DNA from 4 places in the Pectobacterium versatile genome. Region 3 is predicted to be linked to each of the others. Evidence: predicted binding sites of a transcription regulator. Region 3 holds the regulator's gene; each other region holds the start of a gene.

The links. Region 3 encodes PurR, which represses purine synthesis genes. Its sites were predicted from a motif close to CANGCAAACGTTTGCNTG; they were not measured.
Region 1: purM (phosphoribosylformylglycinamidine cyclo-ligase) is a predicted target of PurR. The motif match lies at 3,557-3,574, and genes of this name have one in related genera.
Region 2: purL (phosphoribosylformylglycinamidine synthase) is a predicted target of PurR. The motif match lies at 3,094-3,111, and genes of this name have one in related genera.
Region 4: guaB (IMP dehydrogenase) is a predicted target of PurR. The motif match lies at 1,335-1,352, and genes of this name have one in related genera.

Annotation. Positions count from the first base shown of each region.
Region 1 covers NZ_CP034276.1:1,482,120-1,486,952, forward strand. The annotation lists gene EIP93_RS06635 (TonB-dependent siderophore receptor) at 1-369, opposite strand, end outside; gene EIP93_RS06640 (ABC transporter substrate-binding protein) at 403-1,509, opposite strand; gene purN (phosphoribosylglycinamide formyltransferase) at 1,785-2,423, opposite strand; gene purM (phosphoribosylformylglycinamidine cyclo-ligase) at 2,423-3,460, opposite strand; gene upp (uracil phosphoribosyltransferase) at 3,798-4,424, shown strand; gene uraA (uracil permease) at 4,652-4,833, shown strand, end outside.
Region 2 covers NZ_CP034276.1:3,582,403-3,587,235, reverse strand. The annotation lists gene murQ (N-acetylmuramic acid 6-phosphate etherase) at 1-195, shown strand, start outside; gene yfhb (phosphatidylglycerophosphatase C) at 227-865, shown strand; gene tadA (tRNA adenosine(34) deaminase TadA) at 932-1,465, shown strand; gene mltF (membrane-bound lytic murein transglycosylase MltF) at 1,483-2,991, opposite strand; gene purL (phosphoribosylformylglycinamidine synthase) at 3,208-4,833, shown strand, end outside.
Region 3 covers NZ_CP034276.1:2,879,674-2,884,506, forward strand. The annotation lists gene EIP93_RS12980 (Grx4 family monothiol glutaredoxin) at 1-144, opposite strand, end outside; gene EIP93_RS12985 (C40 family peptidase) at 485-1,336, shown strand; gene cydH (cytochrome bd-I oxidase subunit CydH) at 1,438-1,527, opposite strand; gene purR (HTH-type transcriptional repressor PurR) at 1,919-2,944, shown strand; gene cfa (cyclopropane fatty acyl phospholipid synthase) at 3,276-4,427, shown strand; gene EIP93_RS13005 (riboflavin synthase) at 4,491-4,833, opposite strand, start outside.
Region 4 covers NZ_CP034276.1:3,524,909-3,529,741, reverse strand. The annotation lists gene xseA (exodeoxyribonuclease VII large subunit) at 1-1,242, opposite strand, end outside; gene guaB (IMP dehydrogenase) at 1,414-2,880, shown strand; gene guaA (glutamine-hydrolyzing GMP synthase) at 2,999-4,576, shown strand; gene EIP93_RS16025 (aldo/keto reductase family oxidoreductase) at 4,713-4,833, opposite strand, start outside.

The DNA.
Region 1 (4,833 bases), 1.4 Mb from region 3:
TTCACCCATACCGTAGAGCATGGAGGCTGGGCCTTTCAGTACTTCGACGCGGTCGCTGCTGGGGGTAAAGTTGCGTGCCTGAATGGAGCGTACGCCATCACGAAAGATCGAACCGTCGCGGTTATCACCGAAGCCGCGTTTGATGATGGCATCCTGTGTGCCGCCTAGCGTATTAGATTGGGTGATACCGCTGACGTTATACAGCGCTTCATCAATGTTGCGTACCGCACGATCTTCAAGCACCTGCGTGGGGACAACGTTAACTGCCTGTGGGACATCCAGCAGACGGCTTTCAGTGCGGGTGCCGGTCACGGTTTTATGCGGCTGATAGCCGATCTCTTTTCCTGCCTGAGCGCCAGGAGTGGCCAGCCGTGGCGTAACGTGGTTTTTTCTATAGCAAACTTATTCATGCGAAATCTGACTCCAATAAATCCCTGAAAATTCAATCGGTAAAAACTGCTGATAGAGTTGTTGTAGTGTCTGTTGCGGATCGATATCGGCAAACCGATCTGGATAGAGCGCCTTGGCAAACATCTCGACCATGACGACGTGGTACGGGCTGAGATAGAAGTTGTGCCACATGCTCCAGGCGTGACCGGTTTGTACGGCTCGCAGGTGAGACAAAATGGGTTCCTGACGAATAAGTGTGTCGAAGCTCTCTTTTGCTTGTGCAGCGTTAACCAGCGGTCCGAGCATCAGACTAGAGAAGCGCTTGCCATCAGGCCCGGCCATACCGGTGGCGATGTAAACATCGGGATTGGCGGCCAGCACGCGCTCCGGGCTCAGTTCTCCGTAGACGCTGTTGATGGTGCCGCTAGCAATATTCTCGCCGCCAGCGAAAGTCAGCAGATCGCCAAGGCTGCCGCCGACCGCCGTGGTGCAACAGGTGTCCCGTCTGCCCAGATGCAGATGCAACATAACCGTCGGTTTCTTGCCGTGGTATTGCGCGATGCGTTGGCGAATCACATCCATATGCTGCTGATAGAAATCGCTGAAAGCGGTCGCGCGCTGGGGTTGATTCAGCACCTCACCGAGCAGACGAATGCTGGGCAACGTGTTGTTAAGCAGGTCGATACGCAGATCGACATAAATAAACGGGATCCCTGCACGGGTCAGTGTTTGTTGCAGGAGATCTTCATTGGTCGCGTTTTTTGCCAGCCGTGGAAGAATGACTAGATCGGGTTTTAACGGCAGCAGCATTTCTGCATTCATCGCTTGCAAACTGCCGTTACCTAACTGTGGGATCTGGTTCAGCTGTGGGAATTTTTCGGTATAACGCGACCAGCTCTGTGCATCGTAGCGTGCCATATCTCCCGGCCAACCGACGACATGCTTTGCCGGATTATCGGGCTGGAGCAACGCCAGCGTATACAGCATGCGGCTCTCGCCCAGAATGATGCGCTGGGGACTGTCTGGGATCTCCACCTGTCGGCCTAAAAGATCAGTGACGGTTTTTGCCTGCAAGAGCGGGCTGAGAAAAAGCAGGCAAAGCAGTAAGACGGTACGCATGATGGAGTTCACAAAATTTAAGATGGGGAAAGATAATCATTGGTATTTTCATTTTCAACCGATGAAGAGTGCGTGTAATGCTGGTTGATAAAAATATTCTTTCTTATCTGAGCCTTATAGATTTTTTCGTAAAGATTAGTAAATATTTAAAGCGCAGGAAGGGAGAGGGAAAAGGTGATGAGTAATGAATGGGTGTGGAAGGAAGACGTAATAAAGAGTAAGGCTCCGCAGGGGAGCCTTACTACTATGACGAGGTGATAGATACGACGAACTCACTACTCGGCAGCATAGCCCTGTGGCGGAATGCGAACGCTGTCCAGCCAGGCTTCATTATCACGCATCACCAGTCTGCCGTTCAGGAACCAGTTGATGACCATCGGATAAATCGTGTGCTCGTGCGTCTTCACGCGCTCGCTCAGGCTTTCTTCCGTGTCGTCACTAAATACAGGCACCTTCGCTTGCAGAATCAGTGGGCCGCCATCCAATTCATCGGTGACGAAATGAACAGACGTCCCATGTTCCCGATCGCCATTTTCCAGCGCCTTGCGGTGTGTATGCAGGCCGGGATATTTGGGCAGCAGAGAAGGATGAATGTTCAGCATTTTGCCTGCAAACTGGGCAACAAATTCCGGGCTAAGAATCCGCATGTAGCCTGCTAAGATCACCAGCGCGGGTTCATATTGCTCAATTTCGTTTGCCAGTGCGGCATCAAATGCAGCACGGTCGGCAAAGTCTTCAGGGTTCAGGACGCACGTAGGAATATTCGCATTCTGTGCGCGTTCTAGCCCGTAAGCCTCCGCATTATTACTGAATACGGCGACGATCTTTCCTTTAAGGCGTCCGTTCTTACAGGCGTCAATTAACGCCTGCAAGTTGCTTCCATGACCTGAAATCAGAACAACGATGTTTTTCATCAGTTAATAACCACTGCGTCTCCGGCATCGGTTTGAGTAATGACGCCGATTTTCCATGCGTTTTCGCCGCTGCTGTTCAGTAATGCAACGGCCTCGTCTGCCTGGTCGGCTGGCAGTGCGATGATCATACCAACACCACAGTTGAAAGTACGATACATTTCGTGGCGGCTGACATTACCGGCCTGTTGCAGCCAGTTGAAAACAGCAGGCCATTGCCAGCTGGATCCGTCGATTGTCGCCTGCATACCTTCTGGCAGCACGCGTGGGATATTTTCCCAGAAGCCACCACCGGTCAGGTGAGAAATCGCGTGGACATCAACTTTCTCAATCAGGGAAAGTATGGATTTCACGTAGATTTTGGTTGGGGCCAGCAGGTGGTCGGCCAGCGATTTGCCTTCCAGCTCGAACTGCTCTGGATCGGTCTTGCTGACTTCAAGCACTTTGCGCACCAGCGAATAGCCGTTTGAGTGCGGGCCGCTAGAAGCGAGGGCAACCAGAACATCGCCGTTCTGCACTTTGCTGCCATCAATAATTTCTGATTTTTCTACCACACCGACGCAGAAGCCAGCAACGTCGTAGTCTTCGCCGTGATACATACCCGGCATTTCGGCGGTTTCGCCACCGACCAGCGCACAGCCTGATTGCTTACAGCCTTCCGCGATACCGGTAATCACGCTGGCAGCGGTGTCGACATCCAGCTTGCCTGTGGCGTAGTAGTCGAGGAAGAACAGCGGCTCAGCGCCCTGAACGACCAGATCGTTCACGCACATCGCAACCAAGTCGATACCAATGGTATCGTGGCGTTTCAGGTCCATCGCCAGGCGCAGTTTGGTGCCGACTCCGTCAGTGCCGGAAACCAGAATCGGTTCGCGGTATTTTTGCGGTAAGGCGCACAAGGCACCGAAACCACCCAATCCACCCATAACTTCCGGGCGACGGGTCTGTTTCACTACACCTTTGATACGGTCTACCAATGCATTACCCGCATCGATATCCACGCCTGCGTCTTTATAGCTGAGAGAGGTTTTGTCGGTCACTGCTGAGTCCCCACGAAGGTTACGGGTCGTATTCAGAAAACACGGTATTTAGAAAACATACTGTGGTAAAAATAATGCGCGCTAATTCTAACAGTGTAGGCAATCGTTTGCGAGTGATGAGTCATCGGCTGGCTATTTTTCGTTAATGGCGACAATTTCTCTCCTCGGTTGATCTGGATCAGGCTTAATCATATGGCACTAAGTAAAAAAGGCGGTATAATCCCGCGATTTTTTTTACGACGGGCTCTTGTGCCCGCCGCCCTGCGGGCCGCCGCAAGCGGTGTTTAAAAACGCGCTTGGCGTTTTTGTCCGTCCACTAGCCGATGGGGAGATAATGATGAAGATCGTCGAGGTGAAACACCCACTCGTCAAACACAAACTGGGTTTGATGCGTGAGAACGATATTAGTACGAAGCGTTTTCGTGAGCTGGCTTCCGAAGTGGGAAGTTTGCTGACTTACGAAGCGACGGCTGACCTGGCAACCGAAAAAGTCACCATTGATGGCTGGTGCGGTCCGGTTGAAGTCGATCAGATCAAAGGCAAGAAAATTACCGTCGTACCGATTCTGCGTGCAGGATTGGGGATGATGGACGGCGTGCTGGAAAATGTGCCTAGCGCGCGTATCAGCGTTGTCGGCATCTACCGTGATGAAGAGACGCTAGAGCCTGTTCCTTATTTCCAGAAGCTGGTTTCCAATATCGAAGAGCGCATGGCGCTGGTGGTTGACCCTATGCTGGCAACCGGTGGCTCAATGATCGCGACGATCGATCTGCTGAAAAAAGCGGGTTGTCACAGCATTAAGGTGCTGGTGTTGGTCGCTGCGCCAGAAGGGATTGCCGCACTGGAAAAAGCCCACCCCGATGTCGAGCTTTACACGGCATCCATCGATAAAGGCCTCAACGAGCAGGGTTACATCATGCCGGGCCTCGGTGATGCGGGCGATAAAATATTTGGTACGAAATAACAGGTAAGCCGACTTATAGTCGGCTTTTTTTTGGCGCAAACCTAAGTATTTCCTATGGCGCGCCAGAGCCTGTGTTTCGTCACACGCGGTGCTTTATTACATCAGCAGTCAACATCATCCTGCTTCACTACGGTGGGCTGGATGAGTTTGGCTGTCATAAGAGGTGCGGGTATACCTGCACACATAAATAGCAACACTAGATAACAACACTACAGAGGATATTGAAGATGACTCGTCGCGCCATCGGGGTAAGTGAACGACCACCCTTGTTACAAACCATCCCGTTGAGTTTCCAGCATCTGTTCGCGATGTTTGGCGCTACCGTTCTGGTACCCATTCTGTTCAAGATCAATCCAGCCACCGTACTGTTATTCAACGGTGTGGGGACGCTGCTTTATTTATTCATATG
Region 2 (4,833 bases), 700 kb from region 3:
TTAGACCGGGCTTGCCGCATCGTCGTTGAAGCAACGGGAGCCGAGCGGGAGCAAGCGCAGCAGGCGCTGGTGCAGGCGGATAATGAGGTTAAGCCTGCAATTCTGATGCTTCTGGCTAATATTGACGTGGCAGCGGCGCGTGAGCGTCTGAAGCAGCACAATGGTTATCTGCGTGAGGCGCTAATTGGCGGATAAGATTATCTTGGTGTAAGTCGGGAGAAACGTTTTGAGTGATAAGCGAGAGCAACGCATTGTTTTTTTTGATCTGGATGGCACGTTGCATCAGCAGGACATGTTTGGCAGCTTTTTGCGTTTTTTACTTCGTCGGTTGCCGTTAAATCTCGTTCTGGTTATCCCGCTATTACCGATTATCGGGCTGGGGTTATTGATTCGTGGTCGCGCGGCCCGATGGCCGATGAGCTGGCTGCTGTGGGCGATTACGTTTGGCCGTGATGAAGACGAGCTGGTTCAATTGGAAAAGCAGTTTGTCGGCGCGTTTCGTCATGATGTCATACCGTTTCCGCAGGTTCAGCAGCGGCTGAAAACCTATCTTGAAGACAGCGAGGCGCAGGTCTGGCTGGTGACGGGATCGCCGCAGCGGCTGGTGGAGCAGGTCTATCATGATTCGCCTTTTCTGCCCGGCGTGCGCCTGATGGGAAGCCAGATTACACACCGCTATGGCGGCTGGGTATTAACGTTGCGCTGTCTGGGACATGAAAAAGTGACGCAGATGGAGCAGCGTCTGGGCGCGCCGCTCAAGCTCTACAGCGGTTACAGCGACAGCAAACAGGACAATCCGCTGCTCTATTTCTGCGAACACCGCTGGCGAGTCACCCCCGAAGGTAGCCTGCAACAGCTGGAATGATTTTTTCACCCTTTCACCTGATTTTTTCATCTCTTCATATAGGTATAATGCGCCGCCAAAATATGAATGTTCGAGAGAGGAAACGTGGTTAGCCTGCGTAACGATGAATACTGGATGCGCTATGCATTAACGCTGGCTCAGCGTGCTCAGGATGAAGGCGAAGTACCGGTTGGAGCGGTGCTGGTGCTGGATAATGAAGCGATCGGCGAGGGGTGGAACCGGCCGATTGGGCATCACGATCCTACCGCGCATGCTGAGATTATGGCACTACGGCAGGGAGGGCAGGTGTTGCAGAACTACCGCCTGCTGGAGACAACGCTGTATGTCACGCTGGAGCCGTGCATCATGTGTGCGGGTGCGATGATACACAGCCGTATTGGCCGTTTGGTTTACGGTGCATCAGATGAGAAAACGGGGGCCGCGGGCTCGCTAGTGGACATTCTGCGCCACCCCGGCATGAATCATCAGATCGTGATTGAATCGGGCATTCTGGCTGATGAATGTTCTGCAACGCTCAGCGCGTTCTTCCGTCTGCGCCGTGAACAGCATAAAGCCCGGCGTGCCGCAGAAAAAAGCGAGAAAAACACTGCGCAGGAGTAGCGGCGTTTTATGCAGGTTTATTCCGGCACCTTATTGATAGGAACCGCCGGATAGCCTTGTGCGATCTGGGTTTGTTGCTGCGCTTTGGTTTCTTTTTCTATCAGATAACCTTCCAGACTCACCATATAACGCCGAATGTTTTCCACGTAGTTATAGGCTTCATGTCCGCGCGCGTAGCCGTAGGTGGTTTGAGTGTAATAGCGCTTTTGGCTCAGCATCGGCAGGCGCATTTTCACATCGACCCAGCTGTCGGGGTTACCCTTCTGTTTTTCGGTCAATTTACGCGCATCAAGCAGATGGGCGTATCCCATGTTGTAGGAGGCCAGCGCAAACCAGATTTTTTCATCTTCCGGGATGGTGTCCGGCATTTTCTGCATCATGTGCGACATATATTGCGCGCCGCCGCGAATACTTTGCTCTGGGTCGACCCGATCGGTGACGTTAAGACTTTCTGCCGTGTTACGCGTCAGCATCATCAGCCCGCGCACGCCGGTAGGGGAAGTCGCCAGCGGGTTCCAGTGTGATTCCTGATAGGAGATGGCGGCCAGCAGCTTCCAGTCGATATCGGTGGCGTATTTTTCAAACAGCGGGCGCAGATCTGGCAGCGTTTCATCAATCGCACTCAAGAACGTGGTGGTATCGACATAGTCAAATTCGCCAACATGGCCGAGGTACTTCTCCTCCAGACGTGCGAGTGTCCCGTCTTCGACAATCTGGCTGAAGAAATCCAGCAGCGCGGCGGACAGGCTGTCATCGTGTGAGCGTCGCATATACCAGGTAACAGGTTCTTCGTCGCTGAGATCGAAGGCGACAGCGAGCTGCGGATGAATTCGCTGCATTAAGCCGATGGTGACCGAATCACCCAACGTATAGTCCAGTTTGCCGTCGGCAACCTGCTTCAGTAAGTCCTGCGTGCTCTGATCGGAAGCCGACTCCCAGCTTAGCTGCGGGTATTTTTCTGCTTTTAGATCGCGCAGGGTAGCAGCATGGGCTGAACCCGACGTCACGACGAGGCGGCCTTGCAGTTTATCCAGCGTTTTTGGGCGAGGTGAACCGAGGCGGTACACCATCTGTTGTGAAATGGAATAGTAGGTTGGGCCGGCACGGAAGCGTTCCAGACGCTCGTGGTTGTAGATCAGCCCGGCAGCCAGCAGGTCTGCATCGTCACCGTCCAGATCGTCGAACAGTTCGTCAAGGTTCTTGCGTGACGAGACCACCAGCTTGACGCCGAGGTAATCGGCGAACCGTTTTGCCAGTTCATAGTCCAGACCTGTCGGGGATCCGTTGCTCATTGCATAAGTCAGCGGTGAGTTGACCGTGCTGATACGCAACTCACCGCGTGAGAGGATCTGCCTGAGCTGTACATCCTGACTACTGCGCCAGGGAATACTAGGCCATAGCGCTAACGCCAGCAGTAACGTGATAATCCCGATGAAAAAATAATTTAATTTTAACGGCTTCAAATAGTTATCTCTCGGCGGCCGTGTGGCCAGGCTGTCTGTAACGGCAGTTTTTTTATACGTCATTTCCCAGAGTGGGGGCATTTTGCTTAACAAAGCGCCAGTGTGCAACTTTTATTGATTTGGTCACCGATTAATCATTCGCCGGACGCGAAGTGAAATTATCGCCACGCAAACGGTTTCGTCCGAGGGAAGGATTCTCTATAATATGCGCGTTTCCCCCCTGTTGTGCCCAATGGCTGTATCGCAGCCAGTGCATCGAAGACGAGAGAACTTTAGATTATGGAAATACTGCGTGGTTCACCTGCTTTATCGGCTTTTCGTATTAATAAATTGCTGGTCCGTTGCAAAGAGCACGTTTTGCCGGTCAGCGATATCTATGCTGAATACGTACATTTCGCCGATGTCAGCGCCCCGCTGAACAACGATGAACAGGCCAAACTGACACGTTTGCTGAAGTATGGTCCTTCTCTCGCGGAGCACGAGCCGCAAGGCCATCTGTTACTGGTCACGCCGCGTCCCGGCACGATTTCACCGTGGTCTTCCAAAGCAACGGATATCGCCCATAACTGTGGATTAAGCAAAGTACTGCGTCTGGAACGCGGTCTGGCTTTCTATATTCATGCGCCGACGCTGAGCGATGAACAGTGGCAGCAACTGGGGGCACTGCTACATGACCGGATGATGGAAAGCGTATTTAGCGACCTGAAACAGGCCGAAGCGCTGTTCTCTCATCATCAACCTGCACCTTTCAAGCGCATCGAAATTCTGCTGCAAGGGCGTCAGGCACTGGAAGAGGCGAACGTCCGTCTGGGGCTGGCATTGGCAGAAGATGAAATTGATTATCTGCTGGAAGCCTTCACCAAACTGGGCCGTAATCCAACCGATATTGAACTGTATATGTTCGCACAGGCGAACTCTGAGCACTGCCGGCACAAGATTTTCAATGCTGATTGGGTGATTGACGGCGTCACTCAGCCGAAGTCACTGTTCAAAATGATCAAAAATACCTTTGAACACACGCCCGATCATGTTCTCTCTGCCTATAAAGATAACGCCGCCGTTATGGAAGGCTCCGCCGTCGGCCGTTTCTATACCGATACCAACGGACAATATGATTACCATCAGGAAGACGCTCATATCCTGATGAAGGTTGAAACGCATAACCACCCAACCGCCATTTCACCGTGGCCGGGCGCAGCAACAGGATCCGGTGGTGAAATCCGTGATGAAGGCGCGACAGGCCGTGGTTCCAAACCGAAAGCGGGTCTGGTGGGCTTCTCTGTATCGAACCTGCGCATTCCTGGCTTTGTCCAGCCGTGGGAAGAAGAAGAGTTCGGTAAGCCAGAGCGTATTGTTAGTGCGCTGGATATCATGACCGAAGGCCCATTGGGCGGCGCGGCATTCAACAACGAATTCGGTCGTCCTGCACTGACGGGCTATTTCCGTACTTATGAAGAGCGCGTTGATAGCCACAATGGCACAGAGCTGCGCGGCTACCATAAACCGATCATGCTGGCGGGCGGTATTGGTAACATCCGCGCCGATCACGTCCAAAAAGGCGAAATTATCGTCGGTGCCAAACTGATTGTACTGGGCGGACCGTCCATGAATATCGGTCTGGGTGGCGGTGCAGCTTCTTCTATGGCATCGGGTCAGTCTGATGCGGATCTGGATTTTGCTTCTGTACAGCGCGATAACCCGGAAATGGAACGTCGCTGTCAGGAAGTGATCGACCGCTGCTGGCAATTGGGTGAAGCCAACCCGATTCTGTTTATCCACGATGTTGGCGCCGGCGGTCTGTCCAACGCCATGCCGGAACTGGTGAGCGACGGTGGTCGCGGTGGTCGCTTTGAACTGCGCGATATTCTGAACGACGAACCGGGCATGAGCCCGCTGGAAGTCTGG
Region 3 (4,833 bases):
AAAACGTTCGCCACAGGCAGACAACGCCTGAACAGTCTGTGCGGAAAAGCCGCAGCTTGGCAATTTCGGGGAGCCTTTCATGTACAGCAGAATCGGGTTTTCAGCAATTTGGCGCTGAATTTTTTCAATTGTCGGTGTCGTCATCTTCTTGCTTCCTTAATTCTATAGGATGGCTAACGTCCAAAACGCTAGCCATGAGCCGCCGTCAGAGGTGCTACGACAGCGACATTGACTCAGTGATATTGTACCGATGCCACTAGCCACAAAAAAACGCCATTTTTTGTAGGGTTATTTTTCCCGAAGGTATTCATCATTGATGAAATCAACGCCAGAAAACGCTGATAAATCAATCGAAAAAATAACTATTAACGTTTTTTCACTATTCTGTATGAATAAAGCGACCGTGCCCACTTTTTTATGACGCCGTTTTCAGGAATACTGTGAGGATTGAGCGAGTTAAGGATTATGTTCGGTCACTGTTATTATGCGCTTATTTATTACTCTTTTTATATTATTTTTCAGCAACCTATCCCTGAACGTGGTTCAGGCTGCGCCGCATACCCCGCATTCTGCGCCGAAGAAAAGCGCCGTGGCAGAAACGAATAAGAAAAGCCGCCAAACAAAGGGTAATGCTAAATCCCCGACGCCGATCAAAAGCAAAAAACCAGAACCTACCGCAGTCAGCAATAAAACCAAATCCCGTACCGCGAGCAAAGTGACAGAAAAAAAACCGTCACGAACGCAAAGCAGCACGCCCGCGCTAGTGAAAAAAAATCTTAAAAAGCTGAAGCCTGAAGAAGAGAAACAAACAACCGCCCAAGCCAGAGTCAAAACAGGACTGAAGAAGACCGCACTCAAGGGGAAAGCGGATAAGAATCCAGCACCGACAGAAAAAGGAATGGCGCTAAGCGCCGCGCATAAAAAACGCTATCAACATGCCAAAACAACCGCAATGAATAAGTTGATGAGTCAGATAGGTAAGCCTTATCACTGGGGCGGTTCCTCTCCCTTTACCGGATTCGACTGTAGCGGACTGGTTTATTACGCCTACAAAGATGTCGTTAAGATCCAAATTCCACGCACCGCAAACGAAATGTATCACCTGCGTGATGCCGCTCCGATTAAAAAGAGTGAGCTGGAAAGTGGCGATCTGGTCTTCTTCCGCATCAATAATCGTGGCGCAGCCGATCACGTCGGGGTTTATCTGGGTGAAGGGAAATTTATTCAGTCGCCGCGGACAGGGTCAGATATTCGTATCAGCAAGTTGAGTGAAGATTATTGGCAGGAGCACTACGTTGGCGCGCGTCGCGTGGTCACACCGCAGACGATTCGTTAAGAGTGATAATAGATTACATACGTCGAACAGAAACGATTCAGACACGTTTTATGTAACATCAACGTGTCTGAATACCTAACCCGCACAAAATCATCGTTCGGTTAGTTCAGCACCGCTGTAAAACTAAACACGATGATCACAGCCAACGAACCAATGGTTGTCAGCAAAGACATCTTCAGATCTGTATCCATAAAATACTCCTTAATTAGCGAACAAATTTTATCTGAAAGCTTCGTCTAAAAAGCCCCCCCCTTCACAGCCAAATCCGCGTTTAGGTAGTTAAAGCTACAAATAATAGGGTTATTACGATTCTTTCATAATTCTAGCGAAAAATCTCGGACGAATGCATCACTAATAGTATAAATTAGCCCTTTCACTTTCATGATAAATCGGACACAATCCGCTGTTTATGAAAGCGCTGCGTATCAGTCGAAAAACGTCAACCCAGATCCCTTCGGTATAACATTCGGCATTCTCCTTCTGAAATCCTGTTTTTTAGCTTAGAAGAAGAACATTAAACGTAGGCAAACGATTAACAATATACTTACGTCTGTAACAGGTAAGTTCAGGAGTCATTTTTAGATGGCAACGATTAAAGATGTGGCAAAACGTGCTGGCGTTTCCACCACAACCGTATCGCACGTGATCAATAAAACACGTTTCGTCGCCGAAGAGACTAAGGCAGCCGTCAGGGCAGCAATCAAAGAATTGCACTATTCACCCAGCGCCGTCGCCCGCAGCCTCAAAGTTAATCACACTAAATCTATCGGCTTGCTGGCTACTTCCAGCGAAGCCCCCTATTTCGCCGAGATCATTGAAGCCGTTGAAAACAGCTGCTATGCCAAAGGCTACACGCTGGTGCTATGTAATTCGCATAACGACATCGGCAAGCAACGCGCCTATCTTTCCATGCTGGCGCAAAAACGCGTCGACGGCCTGTTGGTGATGTGCGCCGAATACCCACCCGAGTTATTAGGCATGCTGGAAGATTATCGCAGCATTCCGATGGTCGTGATGGACTGGGGACAGATGCACAGCGATTTTACCGATACGATTATCGATAACGCCTTTGAAGGTGGTTATATGGCAGGTCGCTACCTGATTGAACGCGGCCATCGCGATATCGGCGCCATCCCCGGTACTCAAGAACGCAACACCGGCAGCGGACGCTACCTCGGTTTTTTGAAAGCGCTGAAGGAAGCCGACATCACCGTACGCGACGAATGGGTGGTTCGGGGCGATTTCGAACCGGAATCCGGCTACAAAGCCATGCATCAAATTCTCGCACAGAAACAGCGACCTACAGCCGTATTCTGCGGTGGCGATATTATGGCGATGGGGGCTATCTGTGCGGCTGATGAACTGGGTCTGCGCGTACCGCAGGACATTTCGGTGATCGGTTATGACAACGTGCGCCACGCACGCTTCTTTACGCCTGCGCTGACCACCATCCACCAGCCAAAGGAGCGTCTGGGCCAGTCCGCGTTCTCTATGCTTCTGGATCGCATTACCAGTAAACGAGAAGATGCGCACGTCATTGAAGTACACCCGACGCTGATTGAACGTCGCTCGGTGGCAGACGGCCCCTACCTCGACTATCGCCGCTAGCCGCCGCTATTCTGTACAGACGATTTTCTTATTCCTGCCTGCTTCCTCTCTCTGCTTCAGCCAATTCTCTTGTAGGCTGGCTGAAGCCGTTATAATTCTATACCCTAAATAATTCGAGTTGCATGAAGGCGGCAAGCGAGGGAATCCCGATGAGCTTACTCAAGTAAGTGATTCGGGTGAGTGAACGTAGCCAACGTACATGCGGCTTGAAGTATGACGGGTATAATACCGTGTTTCATTTTCTCTGGTGACAGCCGATACCTCGGCTGTGATAAGTGTTGTCCAGGTGTGTTTTACGATACTTTTACATGTGAAAAGTTAAGGAGACATGATGGGTTTGCCTTATACAGAAGAATGGGATGATGAGACCGCACCCTGGTTCCACATCGTACAGGACATGTTAGCCACCGCGGATATCACCATCAACGGCACTCGCCCTTTTGACATCCGCGTGATCAACCCCAACTTCTTTAAGCGTATCCTGCGTGAGGGATCCCTAGGGCTGGGAGAAAGCTACATGGACGAATGGTGGGACTGTGAACGGCTGGATATGTTTTCCCATCGCGTTCTGCGCGCAGGGCTGGATACTCAACTGCCCCGCCGCCTGCACGACCTGACGCGTGTCGCCCTCTCCCGCATCACGAATTTGCAATCCCGCCGACGCGCTCAGGTTGTCGGTAAAGCGCATTACGATTTAGGTAATGATCTCTTTACCCTGATGCTAGATCCTTACATGCAATACTCCTGCGCTTATTGGAAACAGGCACAGACGCTGGAACAGGCGCAGGAAGATAAACTCACCATGATCTGCGAAAAGCTCCAGCTCAAATCAGGAATGACGCTGCTGGATATCGGCTGTGGTTGGGGCGGACTTGCCGAGTTCGCGGCACGCCACTACGGCGTTTCAGTTTACGGCGTCACTATTTCCAGAGAGCAGCAAATGCTGGCACAGCAGCGCTGTCAGGATCTGAACGTCACCATTGAATTACAGGATTACCGCGATCTCGATCGGCAATTTGATCGCGTGGTGTCAGTTGGCATGTTTGAACATGTCGGGCCGCGCAACTATGACAATTATTTCCGCGTCGTACGGCGTAATCTAAAACCCGATGGACTGTTTCTGCTACATACCATCGGGGCTAATAAGACCAACCCGCATATCGATCCCTGGATTCATAAATACATCTTCCCCAATGGCTGCATTCCTTCCATACAGCATATTGCGCAGGCGAGTGAGCCTTACCTGGTGATGGAAGACTGGCATAATTTCGGGTCTGATTACGATCGTACATTAATGGCCTGGCACGCTCGCTTTCAGCAGAACTCGCCACCGCTTTCCACACGCTATACGGCCCGCTTCCGCCGGATGTTCAGCTACTATCTTAACTTTTGTGCAGGGGCCTTCAGAGCAAGAAAACTTCAGCTCTGGCAGGTCGTGTTCAGCACGGATGGGATCGACGGTGGATTGCGCGTTGCGCGCTGACAGAAAAGAGAAAGCCGGACGGTAGAAACGCCGTCCGATTTACTAGAATCTGCAACGTAGGAATTACTCTTCCTTGCCGAGTTCGCTCGCCTGCTTGCTGGCTAACACTCGCTCGACGGTATCCACCACGGCCTGTGTCTGCGGATCGATTTCGATATTGATGCGATTCCCCAGACGTTTCTGGCCCAGCGTGGTGCGGTTCAGCGTTTCTGGAATTAAATGCACGCAGAAGCGCCCGCGAGTGACTTCCCCCACCGTTAGGCTGATGCCATCAATCCCAACAAAGCCTTTATGCAGCACGTATTTCATCAGCGCTTCGTCTGCCAGACGGAACCAAATCTGATGGTTATTTTCTGAAACCTGAATCTTGACCACTTCCGCCGTACACATGATGTGCCCCGACATA
Region 4 (4,833 bases), 650 kb from region 3:
ACCGTCCGGGGCGGTGGTGACGTTATAGCCACGCGCCAGCGTCGCCAGCGGGCTAACGCCTTCCAGTCGCGAACAGGCGATACCTAGCTTCTGCTTGTTCTGATTCAACTGACGTTCTACTGCGCTTTGCATCTGATAGCTAAGCTGCTGCAAACGCTGCTGTGCACGATGAATCCGGGTCTGCGGCTGCTGTTGCATCAGGCGCTGTTGTAAGCGTTCACTTCGGCGCGAAGTCTGCCGAAGCTGCTGCTGCATGGCGTCATCCAACCGCTGACGCAGTTTAACCAGCTGTGCCTGCTGGCGTGCCAGCCGCAGTTGCGGATGCTGCTGCTGTAAGCGGTGGTGCAGACGGGTAAAGTCCCGATTGCGCTGGGCAAGGTAATAATCCATCGCCATTTCCAGACGCTGGCGCTGGGACTGTATCTGACGCAATAGCTCAAGTTGGTTACGACTTACTAACTCGGCAGCAGCGGACGGCGTGGGCGCGCGCAGGTCACCCACGAAATCGGCGATGGTGACATCGGTTTCGTGGCCGACAGCGCTGACGATAGGAATACGGCTGGCGAAAATCGCACGGGCTACTCGTTCGTCATTAAAACTCCACAGATCTTCCAGCGAACCGCCGCCGCGCCCGACGATTAACACATCACACTCATCCCGCTGGTTAGCCAGCTCAATAGCGCGAACAATCTGTAGCGGCGCTTCCGCACCTTGCACCGACGTGGGATACACGATCACCGGCAGTGACGGATCGCGGCGCTGCAACACCTGCAAGATATCGTGCAGGGCGGCACCGCTGGCTGACGTAATCACGCCGACCTGTTTGGCGGGAGAGGGGAGTACTTGCTTAAACTGTTGGTCGAACAGCCCTTCGGCGGCGAGACGCTGCTTGAGCTGCTCAAACTGCTGCTGTAGCAGGCCATCGCCCGCGGGCTGCATGCTTTCTGCCAGCAACTGATAGTCACCACGGGGTTCGTAGAGCGTAATACTCGCCCGAATCAGCACCTGCTGACCGTTGTGCGGGCGGAACGTTACTTTACGGTTGCTGGTACGAAACATCGCGCAGCGCACCTGTGCACGCTCGTCTTTCAGCGTGAAATACCAATGGCCGGATGAGGGCTGAGAAAGGTTGGAGATTTCGCCGGAGAGCCAAATCTGGCCCATTTCCATTTCCAACAGTTGTCTAACCGTCTGATTCAGGCGGCTAACGGTAAAAATTGCAGAGGAGGGAAATTGAGACATTGTGAGCCAGATCAAATTTTAAAACAGTCACTTAATTAATCGATACTACCTACCTGAAACAGGTAATCAAGCATTTTAGTAAAATAATGCTGGAGGCAACCGATTACGCTCTGTATAATGCCACGGCAATATTTTATCTATTCTTACATCCACCTTGGTGAGATATTGCCCATGCTACGTATCGCTAAAGAAGCACTGACGTTTGATGACGTCCTCCTGGTTCCTGCTCATTCTACTGTTCTGCCTAACACTGCCGATCTGTCCACGCAGTTGACGAAAAACATCCGCCTGAATATTCCTATGCTGTCCGCAGCGATGGATACCGTTACCGAATCCGGCTTGGCTATTGCGCTGGCGCAGGAAGGCGGTCTGGGCTTTATTCACAAAAATATGTCCATTGAGCGTCAGGCTGAAGAAGTTAGCCGCGTGAAAAAACACGAAAGCGGCGTGGTGGTTGATCCACAAACCGTGACGCCAGAAACCACACTGCGTGAAATGAAAGAACTGACCGAGCGCAATGGCTTCGCTGGCTATCCTGTCGTGGCAAAAGACAACGAACTGGTCGGTATCATCACCGGTCGTGACGTGCGTTTTGTTACCGATTTGGAAAAACCGGTTAGTGCGTTCATGACGCCGAAAGAGCGTCTGGTCACTGTCAAAGAAGGCGAAGCGCGTGATGTCGTGCTGCAAAAAATGCACGAAAAACGCGTTGAAAAAGCGCTGGTGATTGACGACCAATTCCACCTGATCGGCATGATCACGGTAAAAGATTTCCAGAAAGCAGAACGTAAACCAAACGCCTGTAAAGACGAACACGGTCGTCTGCGCGTAGGCGCAGCGGTTGGTGCGGGTGCAGGTAACGAAGAGCGTGTTGATGCGCTGGTTGCCGCAGGCGTTGACGTCCTGCTGATCGACTCCTCACACGGCCATTCCGAAGGCGTATTGCAGCGTATTCGTGAAACGCGCGCTAAATACCCGAACCTCGAAATCATCGGCGGTAACGTTGCGACAGGCTCTGGCGCGAAAGCGCTGGTCGAAGCGGGCGTGAGCGCGGTGAAAGTGGGTATCGGCCCTGGCTCTATCTGTACGACGCGTATCGTGACTGGCGTGGGCGTACCGCAGATTACGGCTATCTCTGATGCCGTTGAAGCGCTGGAAGGCACGGGCATTCCGGTCATCGCCGACGGCGGTATCCGCTTCTCTGGCGACATCGCTAAAGCCATCGCGGCAGGCGCAGCCTGTGTCATGGTCGGTTCTATGCTGGCGGGTACGGAAGAATCCCCGGGCGAAATCGAACTGTATCAGGGCCGTTCATTCAAATCTTATCGCGGCATGGGTTCACTGGGCGCAATGTCCAAAGGCTCATCAGACCGTTACTTCCAGACCGATAACGCTGCCGACAAACTGGTGCCAGAAGGTATCGAAGGCCGCGTAGCCTATAAAGGCCGCCTGAAAGAGATCGTTCACCAGCAGATGGGCGGTTTGCGCTCCTGCATGGGCCTGACCGGTTGCGCCACTATCGATGCACTGCGCACGCAGGCTGAGTTTGTACGCATCAGCGGCGCGGGTATTCAGGAAAGCCACGTTCACGACGTTACCATTACTAAAGAGTCACCGAACTACCGTATGGGTTCATAAGGTGATTTAATGCCATAAACCCTGTACTATTTTGCGCCGCTCTGCCTTTGAATAAGGCGGAGCGGTTAGCTGGGTTTACTTTTCGCTTTTGTCTTTTGCTTTTTGGAACATGCTCCTCATGACTCAAAACATTCATCAACACCGCATTCTTATTCTGGATTTCGGCTCACAGTACACGCAACTGGTTGCACGTCGCGTGCGTGAACTGGGCGTTTACTGTGAACTGTGGGCATGGGATGTCACGGAAGCACAGATTCGTGGATTTAATCCGAACGGGATCATCCTGTCCGGCGGCCCGGAAAGCACCACCGAGTTTGGCAGCCCGCGTGCGCCAGAATACGTTTTCAATGCTGGCGTACCGGTATTAGGCGTGTGCTATGGCATGCAGACGATGGCGATGCAGTTGGGTGGCCACGTTGAAGGTTCCAACGAGCGTGAGTTTGGTTATGCGCAGGTAGAAGTGAAAACGGATAGCGCGCTGGTGCGTGATATTCAGGATGCGTTGAGCGCCGCTGGCGCACCGCTGCTGGATGTCTGGATGAGCCACGGCGATAAAGTAACGGCGATCCCAGAAGGGTTTGAGACCGTTGCCAGCACCGATACCTGCCCGTTTGCCATTATGGCTAACGAAGAGAAGCGTTTTTACGGCGTGCAGTTCCACCCTGAAGTGACGCACACCCGTCAGGGCCAGCGCATGCTGGAGCGTTTTGTTCTTGATATCTGCCAGTGTGAAGCGTTGTGGACGCCAGCCAAGATTATCGACGATGCGGTGAACCGTATTCGTGAGCAGGTAGGCAACGATCACGTGATTTTGGGCCTGTCTGGCGGCGTGGATTCTTCCGTTACTGCGATGCTGCTGCACCGTGCGATTGGCGATCGTCTGACCTGTGTGTTTGTCGATAACGGCCTGCTGCGCCTGAACGAAGCCGATCAAGTTCTGGAAATGTTCGGCGATCAGTTTGGTCTGAACATTGTTCACGTGGCGGCGGAAGAGCGCTTCCTGAGCGAACTGGCGGGTGAAGATGAGCCGGAAGCCAAGCGCAAAATTATTGGCCGCGTGTTTGTTGAAGTGTTTGATGAAGAAGCCAGCAAGCAAGCCAATGTGAAATGGCTGGCGCAAGGCACCATCTACCCAGACGTGATCGAATCTGCGGCTTCTGCCACTGGCAAAGCGCACGTGATCAAGTCACACCACAACGTGGGTGGCCTGCCGAAAGAGATGAAGCTGGGTCTGGTTGAGCCGCTGAAAGAGTTGTTCAAAGACGAAGTGCGCAAGATCGGTCTGGAACTGGGTCTGCCGTACAACATGCTGTACCGTCACCCGTTCCCAGGCCCAGGTCTGGGCGTGCGCGTGCTGGGTGAAGTGAAGAAAGAATACTGCGACCTGCTGCGTCGTGCGGATGCGATCTTCATCGAAGAGCTGCACAAAGCCGACCTGTACAACAAGGTCAGTCAGGCATTCACCGTCTTCCTGCCAGTTCGTTCCGTGGGCGTGATGGGCGATGGCCGTAAATACGATTGGGTTGTCGCGCTGCGCGCGGTAGAAACCATCGACTTTATGACCGCGCACTGGGCACACCTACCATACGACTTCCTCGGTCGCGTATCCAACCGCATCATCAACGAAGTCGACGGTATCTCCCGTGTTGTTTACGACGTATCGGGCAAGCCACCAGCGACGATTGAGTGGGAATAAGCCTGCGTCCGGCATTGCCCGGCACCATCTAGCAAGAAATGCCCAGGAGCCCGCGTAATTGCGGGCTTTTCACATTTTGAAGAAGTTCATCGGTATGGTTGTTTCTCACTAAAGACACCCACCACGTTAAGCATAATCAATCTACCTGTTGCGAAATGCTATTAAGCTTAGCGATCTGCTCGCGTGACAATACGAGTTCTGCTGCGGCGAAATTCTCTCGAAGATGCGTCGTAGATGATGTTCCAGCAATGACCAAA